DNA from 3 places in the Streptomyces sp. NPDC059499 genome. Region 3 is predicted to be linked to each of the others. Evidence: riboswitches for the same ligand, from Rfam matches in the RefSeq annotation. Region 3 holds a riboswitch; each other region holds the start of a gene.
What was found. Region 3 has a riboswitch for cyclic di-AMP ahead of ACFW9O_RS27190 (peptidoglycan DD-metalloendopeptidase family protein). Riboswitches for the same ligand answer to the same signal wherever they lie in the genome.

Region 1 (4,450 bases), on a different contig from region 3:
CCGTGGGCGGACCGGGCAGGAGTGCACAGGTGGGGAAGCGGGACAGGCGGCGCGGCGGAGCTGCTGGAGGTGCCCGCACCCGGCAGTTCGTACGACTGCTGCCCGCACTGATGATCGCGGCCGGGGTGGTCTTCGACCTCAGTACGCCGCCCGATGTCAGTGCGATCCCCCTGTTCGCGGCGGCCCCGCTGATCGCCGCGCCGTTCTTCTCGCTGGCGAGCACGATCCGTACGGCCGTGGCCGCGATCGTGACGGTCCTGGCCATCCGGTTGTACGACGGCACGATCTCGGACGTCGCCCCGGTCACCGAGCTGCTCACCCTGGTCACCGTCTCCGTGCTCGCCCTCGTCATCAACGGAGTCGTCCGGCGCAGCAACGAGCAGCTGGCCTCGGCCCGGGTCATCGCGGAGACCGCGATGCGCGCGGTCCTCCCGACGCCGGACGAGCGGATCGGCGGGCTGCTGGTCGCGGCGCGGTACGAGGCGGCGCAGGCGGACGAGTTCGTCGGCGGTGACCTGTTCGCCGTCGTGGACACCCCGCACGGGGTGCGGCTGGTCGTCGGTGACGTACGGGGCAAGGGACTGGCCGCCGTGGAGGCGGTGGCGGTGGTGATCGGGGCGTTCCGGGAGGCCGCCGAGCAGGAGCTGTCGCTGGAGGGTGTGGCGCAGCGGCTGGAGAGGGCGCTGGCCCGGGAAGGGACCCGACGCGGCGGGCTCGACTCCATGGAGGGGTTCGTCACCGCGGTGCTCGCCGAGATCCCGGCGGGTTCGGGCAGGTTGCGGATCGTCAACCGCGGTCACCCCGAGCCGATCCTGCTGCACGGGGACGGGGCGCTTGAGGTGCTGGCGCCGACTGTGCCCGCGCTGCCGATCGGGATGGACCTGGGGGTGTGGCCGGACCGGTCGGACGAGTGGGAGCTGCCTGCCGGATCGACGCTCCTGGTGTTCACGGACGGCCTCTCCGAGGCGCGGGGCGCCGACGGGGTCTTCTACGACCCTGCGGCCCGGCTGCGCGGCCGGATCTTCCCGGGGCCCGACGAACTGCTCTCGGCGCTCACCGACGACGTGCGGCTGCACACGGGGGGCCATGCCGTGGACGACATGGCGCTGCTCGCGGTCGGCCGGCCCGCGCGGGGGCAGCCGGAGCGGCGGACGACTGTGAAGATCGTGGGGCGGGGCGATGGATGAGTCGTTGCCACGGTGCGTAGTCGAAGGACACCGCTCCGCATAACATATGACGCAACGTCAGAAACTGATGCCCCGGCGGGGAATACTCAACTCGCCCGTTTCGGACCGTTAATCCCCTGAAAGTCCACGTCAAAGCTGTGAATGATCAACGGGAACAGCTTGGAATCGGACCCGGGTGTCTATTAACGTTCGATAACGCAGCGCGGTTGTCCCAGTCGTCGCAAGAGGCGGCACCGTGCGCGAGCGCCGAATTCCGCAAGGAAACCGGGGAACCACCTACATGGGGTGAATCGGACACCTGTGTCTCGTGAGAGACAGAGGGGCCCGTAGGAGACCTTCCTGCTCCGAACCCGTCAGCTAACCCGGTAGGCGAGAAGGAAGGAAAGGAGTGCGCCCACGTGGCGTCCAATCAGCCTGCCCCCGAGGCCCCGTCACCCTTCAGGTCCGACACCCTCGGTGGCGAGGACAGGACGTGGGAGGAATGGAACCCCACCGAGGAGTCCATCCGTCCCGTTCGCGGCAGGCACCGTGTGGCCAAGCAGCGCGGCCTCGCCCGTAGCTCCACCGTCCTCGGCGTAGGCGTCATCGCAGCCGTCGGCGCGGGTGGCATGGCCACTGCGCAGAGCAAGCCGCCGGTCTCCATCTCTCTTCCCGATTCCATCGCGGACAATCTCCCCGACGCCAAGTCCCTGCCCGGCGTGAGCGCGTTCATGTCGGACGACTCCGCGGACAACGGTGCCGTCGCCACGGCCTCCCCGCTCACCACGGCCGGCATCACGGCCGCCGAGGCCGAGCAGGGCACGAGCAACGCCGGTGAGGCGCTGCGCGCCCGCATCCTCCAGCAGGCCGAGCAGCAGCAGGCCGGAGCCGAGGCCGAGGCCAAGGCCGCGGAGGAGAAGGCGGCAGCCGAGGAGGCCGCCGCCAAGGCCGCGAAGCAGCAGAGCGACGCCGAGGCGAAGGCCGCAGCGGAGAAGAAGGCGGCGGAGGTCGCGGCGAAGAAGAAGGCCGAGGCCGAGCGCCTCGCCAAGCTCGCCGCCAGCTACGCGCTCCCGACCTCCTCGTACACGATCACCTCGACCTTCGGCCAGGCCGGTTCGATGTGGTCCTCCGGCTACCACACCGGTCTCGACTTCGCGGCGCCGACGGGCACCCCGATCAAGGCCGTGCACAGCGGCACGGTGAAGTCGGCGGGCTGGTCGGGTTCGTACGGGTACCACACCGTCATCGAGCTGGACGACGGTACGGAGATCTCGTACAGCCACCAGTCCTCGATGGACGTCAGCGCCGGCCAGCGGGTCACCACCGGTGAGACCATCGGCCGCGTCGGTGCCACCGGCAACGTGACGGGCCCTCACCTCCACCTGGAGGTCCACACCGCGGACGGCTCGGGCATCGACCCGATGAGCTGGCTGCGGAGCAAGGGTCTCTCGATCTGAGTTCTTCCGGTCCGAGGGCTCCGCGGTGTGTCCGCAGAGCCCTCGCCGGTTCTCCGCCGAGCGTTCGCGCGGGCGGACAGCCCGTCCGTACCGGACGGACGGCCCACCTGAACTCCGGCGGCCCTGGCGCACCCCCCCCGACGTCAGGGCTGCCGGTCTGCCCGTGGTCGGCATCCGTCGGAATAGTCGCCTGAGCGGACTGGTTTGTTCCAGGTATGACTTCACTCCGCACACTCGGTTCCTCGAGCCTCCAGGTCTTCCCGCTCGCACTCGGCGGCAACGTCTTCGGCTGGACGGCCGACGAGGGCGGGTCCTTCGCCGTCCTGGACGCGTACGCCGCGGCCGGCGGCAACTTCATCGACACGGCCGACTCGTACTCCGCCTGGGCCCCGGGCAACGAGGGCGGCGAGTCGGAGACGCTCGTCGGCAAGTGGCTCGCGTCGCGCTCCAACCGCTCCGACATCGTCGTCGCCACCAAGGTCGGCGCCCACCCCGAGTTCAAGGGGCTCGCCGGCGCGACGATCAAGGGCGCCGCCGAGGCCTCGCTGCGCCGGCTCGGCACCGACCACATCGACCTCTACTACACCCACTTCGACGACGAGACCGTCCCCGTGGAGGAGATCATCACCGCGCTCGACCAGCTGGTGAAGGACGGCAAGGTGCGCGAGATCGCCGCCTCCAACATCAGCCCCGAGCGGCTCCGGGCCTCCCTGGAGTTCTCCGAGCGCGAGGGCCTCGCCCGCTATGTCGCGCTGCAGCCGCACTACAACCTCGTCTCGCGCGACACCTACGAGGGCGAGCTCCAGGACACGGCGGCCGAGGCGGGCCTCGCCGCCGTCCCGTACTTCGCACTGGCCTCCGGCTTCCTCACCGGTAAGTACCGGCCCGGCACAGCGGTCGAGAGCGCACGGGCCGACGGCGCGGCCAGGCACCTGGAGTCGGAACGCGGCCGCAAGGTGCTCGCCGCGCTCGACAGGGTGGCCCAGGAGCACGACGCGGAGATCGCCACGGTCGCGCTGGCCTGGCTCGCCGCCCGGCCGACCGTCGCCGCGCCGATCGCGTCCGCCCGCACGGTCGGGCAGCTGCCCGCACTGGTGGCGGTGGCAGACCTGCGGCTGACCGACGTGGACCTCGCGGACCTCGACGAGGCATCCGCCTGACACTTCACCACCCGCCGGGCTACGCGGAGGGTGGGCGGCTGTCCCGCTGGTGGCCGTCGTGCAGATACGGGTTGTACCCGCCGTAGTGCCGGTGAGGTGCGGGGAGCTGCTGCTGCGGATACGGAGCGGGCTGCTGCGGGAACCTGCGGGGGGACGGGACCGCGACCGGGGCCGTGCCGCGCCGGGCGCGGAACCGGCCCGTCGCGTGGGCCGCGTACGTCAGGGCAGGGCCGGCGACCTCCCGGCGCTGCCACAGGTGGTGCAGCAGCTCCTGCTCGCGCTCGGCGAAGTCCGGGCCGGGTGTGTCGCGGCGGGCTCGCCGGCGCAGCACCGCCAGGGACGTCGCGAACGCCTCGTACTCCGCGACCGCCTGTGCCGCGGCCTTGCCCCGGGCCCGGTCGGTGGTTCCGTGCCAGTGCCGTGCCATGTCGCGGGCCATGCCCCTGGCCCGCATCGAGGCGAGAGACAGGGGTTCGGCGGGAGTCAGCCAGCCGGCCGCCGCGTAGACGGGCAGCTCGGTGGCCAGGGTGCGCAGTTCGCGCTGGCGCGTCCAGACGGCCAGCCAGGTCACCAGGCCGAAGACCGGCACCATGAACACCCCGTACACCGCGTAGAAGCCGTACGGGCCGAAGGCCGACGAGCCGTTCCACAGGGCGTGCATCCCCAT
Region 2 (4,450 bases), on a different contig from region 3:
AGACCACGGTCAACCTCATCGGCAACGGCACCTACGCCCTGCTGCGCAACCCGGAACAACGCGAGCTGCTCCAGCGCTCGATCGAGGCCGGGGAGACGGAGCTGCTGGCCACGGGGATCGAGGAGTTGCTGCGGTACGACGGGCCGGTGGAGCTCGCCACCTGGCGGTACGCCACCGAACCCGTGACGCTGGGCGGGCAGCGCATCGAGGCCGGGGACCCCGTTCTCGTGGTGCTGGCCGCCGCCGACCGGGACCCGGAGCGATTCCGCGATGCGGACACGCTGGATCTCGCACGGAGTGACAATCAGCACCTCGGGTACGGGCACGGCATCCACTACTGCCTGGGTGCTCCGCTGGCCCGGCTGGAGGGTCAGGCGGCGTTGGCGACGCTGCTGCGACGCCTTCCTGACCTGCGACTCGCTGCGGAACCTACCGATTTGCGATGGCGGGGCGGTCTCATCATGCGTGGACTGCGCACTCTTCCTGTGGAGTTCGATCCCGGACACCGCTCCGAAAAAAGTGACACTCTGTCAACTCTGTGACTTTCACGTGATCTCCGCTGCATCGACTTGTGACACACGTTCGAGTACGGCTAGGTTCACCGTTCGACTCACCAGTCACACGTCAGTCACACGGAAGGCAATCCCATGGGCTCCGCGAACGGCAGACACCGTCGCCCTCGGCAGGCACCCGCCATCGTCGTCGCCGCAGGCGTCACAGGGTCGGCCATCGCCATCCCGCTGCTCGGCGCGACCGGCGCGCACGCAGCCGACGCCTCGACCTGGGACCGGGTCGCCGAGTGCGAGAGCGGTGGCATGTGGAGCGCCGACCTCGGCAACGGCTACTACGGCGGCCTGCAGCTCTCGCAGGACACCTGGTCGGCCTACGGCGGCACGGCGTTCGCGCCCCGCGCCGACCTGGCCAGCCGCTCGCAGCAGATATCCGTGGCGGAGAAGGTGCTCGACGACCAGGGGGTGACGGCGTGGGCCAGCTGCGCGGTGATCTCCGGGCTCGCGCTCGACAACACGCTCCCCGGTGTCGACCCGGGCAGTGAGCCGACCACCGAGCCGTCGGACACCGCGACCCCGTCCGGCGACACGTCGGCCACCCCCTCGTCCGATGCGTCGGACAACGGGAACAGGAACACGGACAACCGAGGCGGCGAAACCGGCAAGGCCGACAAGTCGAACGGATCCGACAAGTCCGACTCCTCTCCCTCGCCCGAGGCGTCCAAGACCTCTGACGGCTCGACGGAAGCGCCGGGCGGCAAGCACCGCGGCACTCCGGCCCCGGAGGCGAGCGCCGGTACGGGCTCGACGGACGGGCGCGAGTCCGGCCGGCACGCGTCGCGCGGTGACGCCGACGCGCGCGACGGCGGCGACGGAACCTACACCGTTCGCACGGGCGACAACCTCTGGGCGATCGCGGACGCGCAGGAACTGCCCGGCGGCTGGACGGCGCTCTACGAGGCCAACAAGGACGAGCTGGGTTCCGACCCGGACCTGATCCTTCCCGGACAGAACCTCGACCTGGGTCTCGACCTGGGCGCCAAGGCGGACGAGAAGACCGCCGGGGCCGGTGCGGAAGCCGCTGTCGGCAACTGATCCAATTCGGGAAAACACCCCAAATTCGGGGGCAGTTCAGAGGCCTATGTCCACTTATGTCTAAGTGAGACATGGGTCTCTTTGCGTCAACTCACGCTTCTCGCCCGCCTGATTCGCCGACGATGCCTCCGACCTGCGAAAACGAGCCTTCGGCTGATGCGGGTAAGGGCTGATTGTCCGTGATGTCCATCTTTGAATGTGGGGGTTGCCTATGTTTACGGTCGGAACCGCTCGCACCGCGGGCACCTTCGACCGTCACGCCGAATCCTGCCGTCGGCCGAAGGGATTCGACGCGTAAAGCGCCGTAGGCAGGAGCGGGGGACCCAGGTAAGTGCCGGACCCGGCCGTCGGAAGACGGGCGAGGGCCGGCTAGGGGTGAAGTCGCTTGCCAGTGCGAGCGACCGGGCAACTCACAGGCCCGAACCCGACAGCTCACCTCGTAGGCGTCGGTGAGGAGAACCATGCTGCTTTCGAGCAAGGGCAAGCACCGTCGCCCGTCCAAGGCCGTCCGTATCGCCACCCTGGCCGGCGTCGCCGGTGCCGCGGTCGCCGTCCCGCTGATGGGTGCGACCGGCGCCTCCGCCGCCTCCGTCGCCACGTGGGACGCCGTCGCGCAGTGCGAGTCCGGTGGCAACTGGTCCATCAACACGGGCAACGGCTACTACGGCGGTCTGCAGTTCTCGCAGTCCAGCTGGGCAGCCGCCGGCGGTACGCAGTTCGCCGCCCGCGCCGACCTGGCCACCAAGGCACAGCAGATCACCGCAGCCGAGAAGCTCCTCGACCTCCAGGGCCCGGGCGCCTGGGCCTGCGCCGGTGCCGGCGGCCTGACCAACGACGGCGTGGACCCGGGTGTCGACGCCTCCGCGACGGGCGCCGAGAAGGCCGCCAAGCCGGAGCGCAAGGCCGAGCAGCCCACCACGCGCAGCGAGAAGCGCACCGCCCCCGAGGCGTCGAAGACCGTCACGACCCCGACCGGCGACAAGGTCAAGAAGGGTGACGGCGAGTACAAGGTGAAGGCCGGCGACACCCTGAGCACGATCGCCGACGCGAAGAAGGTCAAGGGCGGCTGGGAGAAGCTGTTCAAGCTCAACGACGACATCGTCGAGGACGCCGACCTGATCTTCCCGGGTCAGCAGCTCCACCTGAAGTAGTCCCGGGTCTCTCCTCCCCGAAGGCTTCAGGACCGCGGAAGGGTGTCCGGCGGCACCCGACGCGTTCTCTCCCGGCCCGGCGCACTCACCCCCGTGTGCGCCGGGCCGGGGTCGTTTCCGCGGTGTGCCGCAGGGGCGCACCGGGTGCGAGATCGTTCAACTATTGTGGTTACTGGCCAGTAGATTTCTGGACCTTTGCCCGGAATGCAGGCCCTTGGGTCCTTTTTCGTCCCAGGGGACGGGCGGTCGGCCGACGCAGGGGGCCGAGCCGGTTAGGCTCGGGGCGCAAGGCCACAGTGACCCTGCACAACCAGCGTCATATCCCAGAAGGAGATGCCTCGTGCCGTCCATCGACGTCGTCGTAGCCAGGGAAATCCTCGACTCCCGGGGAAACCCCACGGTCGAGGTCGAGGTTGGCCTCGACGACGGCAGCACGGGACGTGCTGCCGTTCCGTCCGGCGCCTCCACCGGCGCGTTCGAGGCCATCGAGCTTCGCGACGGTGACCCCAACCGCTACCACGGCAAGGGTGTCGAGAAGGCCGTCCTCGCCGTCATCGAGCAGATCGGCCCGGAGCTCGTCGGTTACGACGCCACCGAGCAGCGCCTCATCGACCAGGCGATGTTCGACCTCGACGCCACCGAGAACAAGGGCTCCCTCGGCGCCAACGCCATCCTCGGCGTCTCGCTGGCCGTGGCCCACGCCGCGTCCGAGGCGTCCGACCTGCCGCTGTTCCGCTACCTCGGCGGCCCGAACGCGCACCTGCTGCCCGTTCCGATGATGAACATCCTGAACGGCGGCTCGCACGCCGACTCCAACGTGGACATCCAGGAGTTCATGATCGCGCCGATCGGCGCGGAGTCCTTCTCCGAGGCCCTTCGCTGGGGCGCGGAGATCTACCACACGCTGAAGAAGGTCCTGAAGACCAAGGGCCTGTCCACCGGTCTCGGTGACGAGGGCGGCTTCGCCCCGAACCTCGAGTCCAACCGTGCCGCCCTGGACCTGATCCTCGAAGCCGTCAAGGAAGCCGGCTACGTTCCGGGCCGCGACATCGCGCTCGCTCTGGACGTCGCCGCGTCCGAGTTCTACAAGGACGGCGCGTACGAGTTCGAGGGCAAGTCCCGCTCGGCCGCCGAGATGACCGAGTACTACGAGGAGCTCGTCTCCGCGTACCCGCTGGTCTCCATCGAGGACCCGCTGTACGAGGACGACTGGGCCGGCTGGAAGGTCATCACCGACAAGCTCGGCGGCAAGGTGCAGATCGTCGGTGACGACCTGTTCGTCACCAACCCCGAGCGCCTGGCCCGTGGCATCGAGGAGGGCTCGGCCAACGCCCTGCTCGTCAAGGTCAACCAGATCGGTTCGCTGACCGAGACCCTGGACGCCGTGGAGCTGGCCCAGCGCAACGGCTTCAAGTGCATGATGTCCCACCGCTCCGGTGAGACCGAGGACGTCACGATCGCCGACCTCGCCGTCGCCGTGAACTGCGGCCAGATCAAGACCGGCGCCCCGGCCCGCTCGGACCGTGTCGCCAAGTACAACCAGCTGCTGCGCATCGAGGAGATCCTCGACGACGCCGCGGTGTACGCGGGCCGTTCCGCGTTCCCGCGGTTCCGCTTCGAGGGCTGAGAGCCCGGCAGCAGGAGCTGAGCCTCCCTTCGGTGCACCAGCCTCCGTCCGTCCCCGCACTCGGTCCC
Region 3 (4,450 bases):
GGCGTGCTGGAGCGGATACCCGCCGGCCCGGTACGGGTACCTACCGCGGACGCGCTCCGTGGAGCGGTACCCCGGCGCTCCCTCCCCGTCATCACCCGCTGAGCGAACGGTGCGCCGAGCGCACTGATCACGGGCGTCGCAACGCGTGTGATCAGTGCGCCCGGAGGTGCTCAGAGCGGGAGCAGGTCGGGGCGTTTGGCCTCGACGTGGTCACCGGAGGACTCACCGCGCAGGCGCCGGCCGATCCACGGTACGAGGTACTCGCGGGCCCAGGCCATGTCGTCGCGGCGCACCTCGAGTGCCCCGCGCTGCACCTGCGGAGGCCACACCTGGTCGGGGTCGGCGGGCACGTCGAGGCCGAGGACCTGGGCGGCGCGCAGCGCGACCCGGGTGTGTCCCTCCGCCGAGAGGTGCAGCCGGTCGTTGTCCCAGGCACGCCTGTCCTGCACGGACCGGAGCGACCACAGGTCCAGGACCGGGCAGTCGTAGCGGTCGGCGATGGACCGTACATGGGCGGTGTACGTGGCGATCTTGCCCCGCAGGTGCCGGAGCACCGGAACGCCGCGGGTGTCGAAGCCGGTGGTGATCATGACGGTGCCGACCGAGCGGGTCAGGTCGGCGACCGCGCGCTCGAAGCGTTCGGCCACGTCGTCCGGGTCGGTGCCCGGCCGGATGATGTCGTTGCCGCCCGCGCAGAAGCTCACCAGATCCGGTGCGAGCTCCTTGGCGCGGGGGACCTGCTCCTCGACTATCTGGTCGAGGAGGCGTCCGCGTACGGCGAGATTGGCGTACCGGAAGTTCCCGTGCGGGCCGTCCGCGGGGCCGCCCGCTGCATCGGGGAGTGGGAGCTGGTCCGCCAGAATGACCGCGAAACGGTCCGCCCAGCCGACGAGCGTCCCGTCGGGGCCAGGGTCTCCGACGCCCTCGGTGAAGCTGTCGCCAATCGCTGCGTACGACCCGATGGTGCCTCGCTGTTTGTTTCTCGAATCGTCTGCCACAAGCGCATATCCTGCACCTTCGAATGTGACCTACGCGACCGTAATAAGGGGTTGACGGGTGGTGAGATAGACCACCCGGTCAGGTTTTGGTAAAGCCGGAATAAGCAGAGGGGCGGTGCGCCGCCGCGCACCGCCCCTCTTGGGCTCACCGAGCCGCCTGATTGCGTCAGATGGAGACGCCGTGCGAGCGCAGGTAGGCGATCGGGTCGACGTCCGAGCCGTAGCTCGGGCCGGTACGGACCTCGAAGTGGAGGTGCGGACCGGTGGAGTTGCCGGTGGAACCGGAGAGGCCGATCTGCTGGCCGCCGGTGACGGTCTGGCCGGCCGAGACGCCGAGCGACGACAGGTGGGCGTACTGGGAGTACATGCCGTCGTCGTGCTTGATGACGACCTCGTTGCCGTACGCACCGCTCCAGCCCGCGGAGACCACGGTGCCCGGGCCGATGGACCGGACGCTGGTGCCGGAGGCGGCCTGGAAGTCGGAGCCGGTGTGGTAGCCGCTGGACCAGCTGGCGCCGGCGACGCGGTACTGGGTGGAGACGCCACCGTTGGCCACCGGGGTGGTGTAACCGGAGCTGTTGCTCTCCGAAGCACCGGTGGAGTCGGCGGCGTCGGTGGCCGTCGACGCCTTCTCGGCCGGCGCGGCGGCCTTCGGGGCCGACTTCACCTTCGAGGGGGCGGCCTTGGAGGGGGCGGCCTTGGAAGGCGCGGACTCCGTGGTGGAGCCAGATGCCTTGACGCCGAGGGTCAGCTTCATGCCCGGGAAGATCAGGCTCGGGTTGTCGCCGACGACCTCACGGTTGTCCTTGTACAGCTTCTCCCAGCCGCCCTTGACCTTCTTCTCGGCCGCGATCTTCGCCAGATAGTCACCGGCGACCACGGAGTAGGTCTTGGTGGCGCCGTGCTTCTTCGCCACGGAGGCGGCAGGCGCGTGGTGGGCCGCACTGGCGGCCGCCGGCTTGGCGGCGGGCGCGGACTGCTCGGCGGCGAACGCGCCGGTGGCGCCGATCAGCGGAAGTGCGAGGACGGCGCCGCCGGTCCCTGCGGCGAGGACGCCGCGGGAGATCGGGCTGGCCTTCGTACGACGGTGCTTACCCTTTGCGGGCATGGGGAATTCCTCTCCGGCGCCTGCGAGGTGAGCTGTCGGGTTCGGACTGGAGATGCCCGGCCGCGCTGAGCGCGTCTTGACCCCAAGCCGTTCCGGATCACTCCGGTCGGCGGCTTACCTGGTTCCCCCGCTCCTGCCACACGTGAGTCGGTGCGGATTCCGGGCGGCGGCAGGATTTGGCGTTCCGTCCGGATTGACCGTGACCGTAAGCGAGTCAGGACGCCGGGAACAAGCCACCGGTTGCGTACCGGAATGGGCGATTCAATTCCGGTTCCGAATTCCGGTCACACTCCGTGGATTACGGATCTTGGCTTTCCGCACGGCGTAAGGATTACCTCTCGGCAGTTTCGCCACACACCGTCACGGATATGATCCCGCTCACCTGCCACACCCCATCTCCCGCGCAAGCGGGGCATGTTCTGCTAAATGCACTAATACGGACATGTCATGCTCGCGGGCCGCCGGTCACCCCGGCCGGGAAGGCATCGAAGGGCGAAACGATTGCCCGATGAATCCATGTCGTATCGTCGCGGGCGTGCCCCCGTCGGCGAGCGGCGCCGACGCCAGACACTCCAGGAGTCCTTGTGACGCAGCAGCTGCCAGAGGTTCCGTCGACAGACGTCGAGCTGACCGGGGTCCGCAACTTCCGCGACGTGGGCGGTCTGCCGACCACGGACGGCGGCAGGGTGCGCCACGGGCGCCTCTACCGCAGCGGCCACCTGGCGCACGCCACCGAGACGGACACGGCATTCCTGGCCGGACTCGGCCTCCACACCGTCTTCGACTTCCGCAACGCCGCCGACCACAAGCTCGACGGTCTCGACGTGGAACTGCCTGGTGTCCGGAATGTCAGCATTCCGCTCTCCGACCCGGCCGACGGCGCCGAGTTCTGGCGACTGGTGCGCGACGGCGACATCCAGCAGCTGCGCTCGATCCTCGCCGACGGCAAGGGGACGGCCCGCATGATCGCGTCGTACCGGTCGATCATCACCGACCGCACCGCGGAGCACAGCAGGGTGCTGCACGCGCTGGCCGAGGACAGCGTGCCGGCGCTGATGCACTGCGCGGCGGGCAAGGACCGGGCCGGCCTGTCGATCGCGGTATCGCTGCTTGCCGTCGGCGTCGAGAAGGAGGCCGTCGAGGCCGACTACCTCAAGTCCAACGACGCGCACCGCCGCTACAAGGTGCGGCGCAGCGACACGTCGTCGGCGGGGATGTCGGACGAGGTGTTGGAGCTCCTCAACCCGCTCTTCGGCGCGCATTCCGACTACCTCGCCGCCGCCTTCGCCGCGATCGAGGAGACCTGGGGCGGCACGGACCGCTACCTCAGCGAGGGGCTGAAGCTCGCGCCCGAGACCCGCGAGAGGCTGCGCGAGCGCCTCGTCGAGAAGGCGTAGCGCAGGCGGTCAGCCTTTGCCCGCCACGGTGAACAGGAGAAAGAGGAAGGCCGCGACGACGTGGCCGGCCACCAGATAGGCGACGAGCCGGATGACCACACCCCGGGGCATCTTCCGCTCCTGCGTGTCCTTGGTCTCCCGCGGGCGCGGGGTGAGCGGGTCGTAGTGCTCCGAATCGGACATGGCAGTCCTCTCTTTCGGCTCTCGGGCCGAGGTGTGCGGCAGGTGCGGTGGGGCGTGCGTGGTCAGCGAAGGTGCGTCCCGTTGCCCAGGCACAGCTCGGCCGAGGGGCTCTGCAGCAGGGTGTGGACGAAGAGCAGCTCGGCGCCCCCGCGGTCGAGCGCCGCGATCCGGTGCGGGGTGAGCGAGTCGAAGTGCGCGCTGTCCCCCGGCCCGAGGTCGTGCACGGTCTCCCCCAGACCCACCCTCAGCCGCCCGTCGAGGACATACAGCCATTCCTCGCCCGGGTGCACGCGTACGAGATCACTCTGGGCCCCGTGGGGGACCCGGACCCGCAACGCCTGCATCGCCCGGCCGGAGCCACCGGCCTGCTGGTACATCCAGCCGTCGGCCTCAGCACCACCCGAGGTACCACCCGGGCCGGCGCCCGGAGCTCTTCCCGGGGTCCCTCCGGGCGCGCCGCCCGGAGCGCCCGCGAACGGGCCGCCGCGGACGATGGCGTCACGCTCGGGCGGCATTTCTCCGAGGAGCTCGGAGACCGTCGTACCGTAGATACGTGCGAGCCCGAGCAGCATCGGCAGTGAGGGCTGCCTGCGGCCCGTCTCGAGCCGGGAGAGGTGCGCCGGGGAGAGATCGGCCCGCCGGGCGGCGGTCTCCAGGGTGAGACCCCGGTTGCGGCGCAGGTCGCGCAGGCGCGGCGCGATTCCGGGCAGCTCGTCGGCCGCCCCTCCGTCAGGAGGATTCATGACTCCATTGGGCCAGGATCT

Region 1: linked by a shared signal. The riboswitch ahead of ACFW9O_RS08735 (M23 family metallopeptidase) and the one ahead of ACFW9O_RS27190 (peptidoglycan DD-metalloendopeptidase family protein) in region 3 are both predicted to bind cyclic di-AMP.
Region 2: linked by a shared signal. The riboswitch ahead of ACFW9O_RS14575 (transglycosylase family protein) and the one ahead of ACFW9O_RS27190 (peptidoglycan DD-metalloendopeptidase family protein) in region 3 are both predicted to bind cyclic di-AMP.

The regions. Positions count from the first base shown of each region.
Region 1 is NZ_JBHYTT010000002.1:723,324-727,773, forward strand. It holds gene ACFW9O_RS08730 (PP2C family protein-serine/threonine phosphatase) at 30-1,187, shown strand; cyclic di-AMP (ydaO/yuaA leader) riboswitch at 1,422-1,574, shown strand; gene ACFW9O_RS08735 (M23 family metallopeptidase) at 1,586-2,623, shown strand; gene ACFW9O_RS08740 (aldo/keto reductase) at 2,839-3,783, shown strand; gene ACFW9O_RS08745 (PrsW family intramembrane metalloprotease) at 3,803-4,450, opposite strand, start outside.
Region 2 is NZ_JBHYTT010000005.1:98,322-102,771, reverse strand. It holds gene ACFW9O_RS14585 (cytochrome P450) at 1-542, shown strand, start outside; gene ACFW9O_RS14580 (transglycosylase family protein) at 648-1,604, shown strand; cyclic di-AMP (ydaO/yuaA leader) riboswitch at 1,895-2,065, shown strand; gene ACFW9O_RS14575 (transglycosylase family protein) at 2,066-2,755, shown strand; gene eno (phosphopyruvate hydratase) at 3,096-4,382, shown strand.
Region 3 is NZ_JBHYTT010000013.1:155,956-160,405, reverse strand. It holds gene ACFW9O_RS27200 (STM4011 family radical SAM protein) at 1-102, shown strand, start outside; gene ACFW9O_RS27195 (SGNH/GDSL hydrolase family protein) at 171-998, opposite strand; gene ACFW9O_RS27190 (peptidoglycan DD-metalloendopeptidase family protein) at 1,165-2,106, opposite strand; cyclic di-AMP (ydaO/yuaA leader) riboswitch at 2,111-2,269, opposite strand; gene ACFW9O_RS27185 (tyrosine-protein phosphatase) at 2,691-3,503, shown strand; gene ACFW9O_RS27180 (DUF6126 family protein) at 3,513-3,686, opposite strand; gene ACFW9O_RS27175 (helix-turn-helix domain-containing protein) at 3,749-4,429, opposite strand.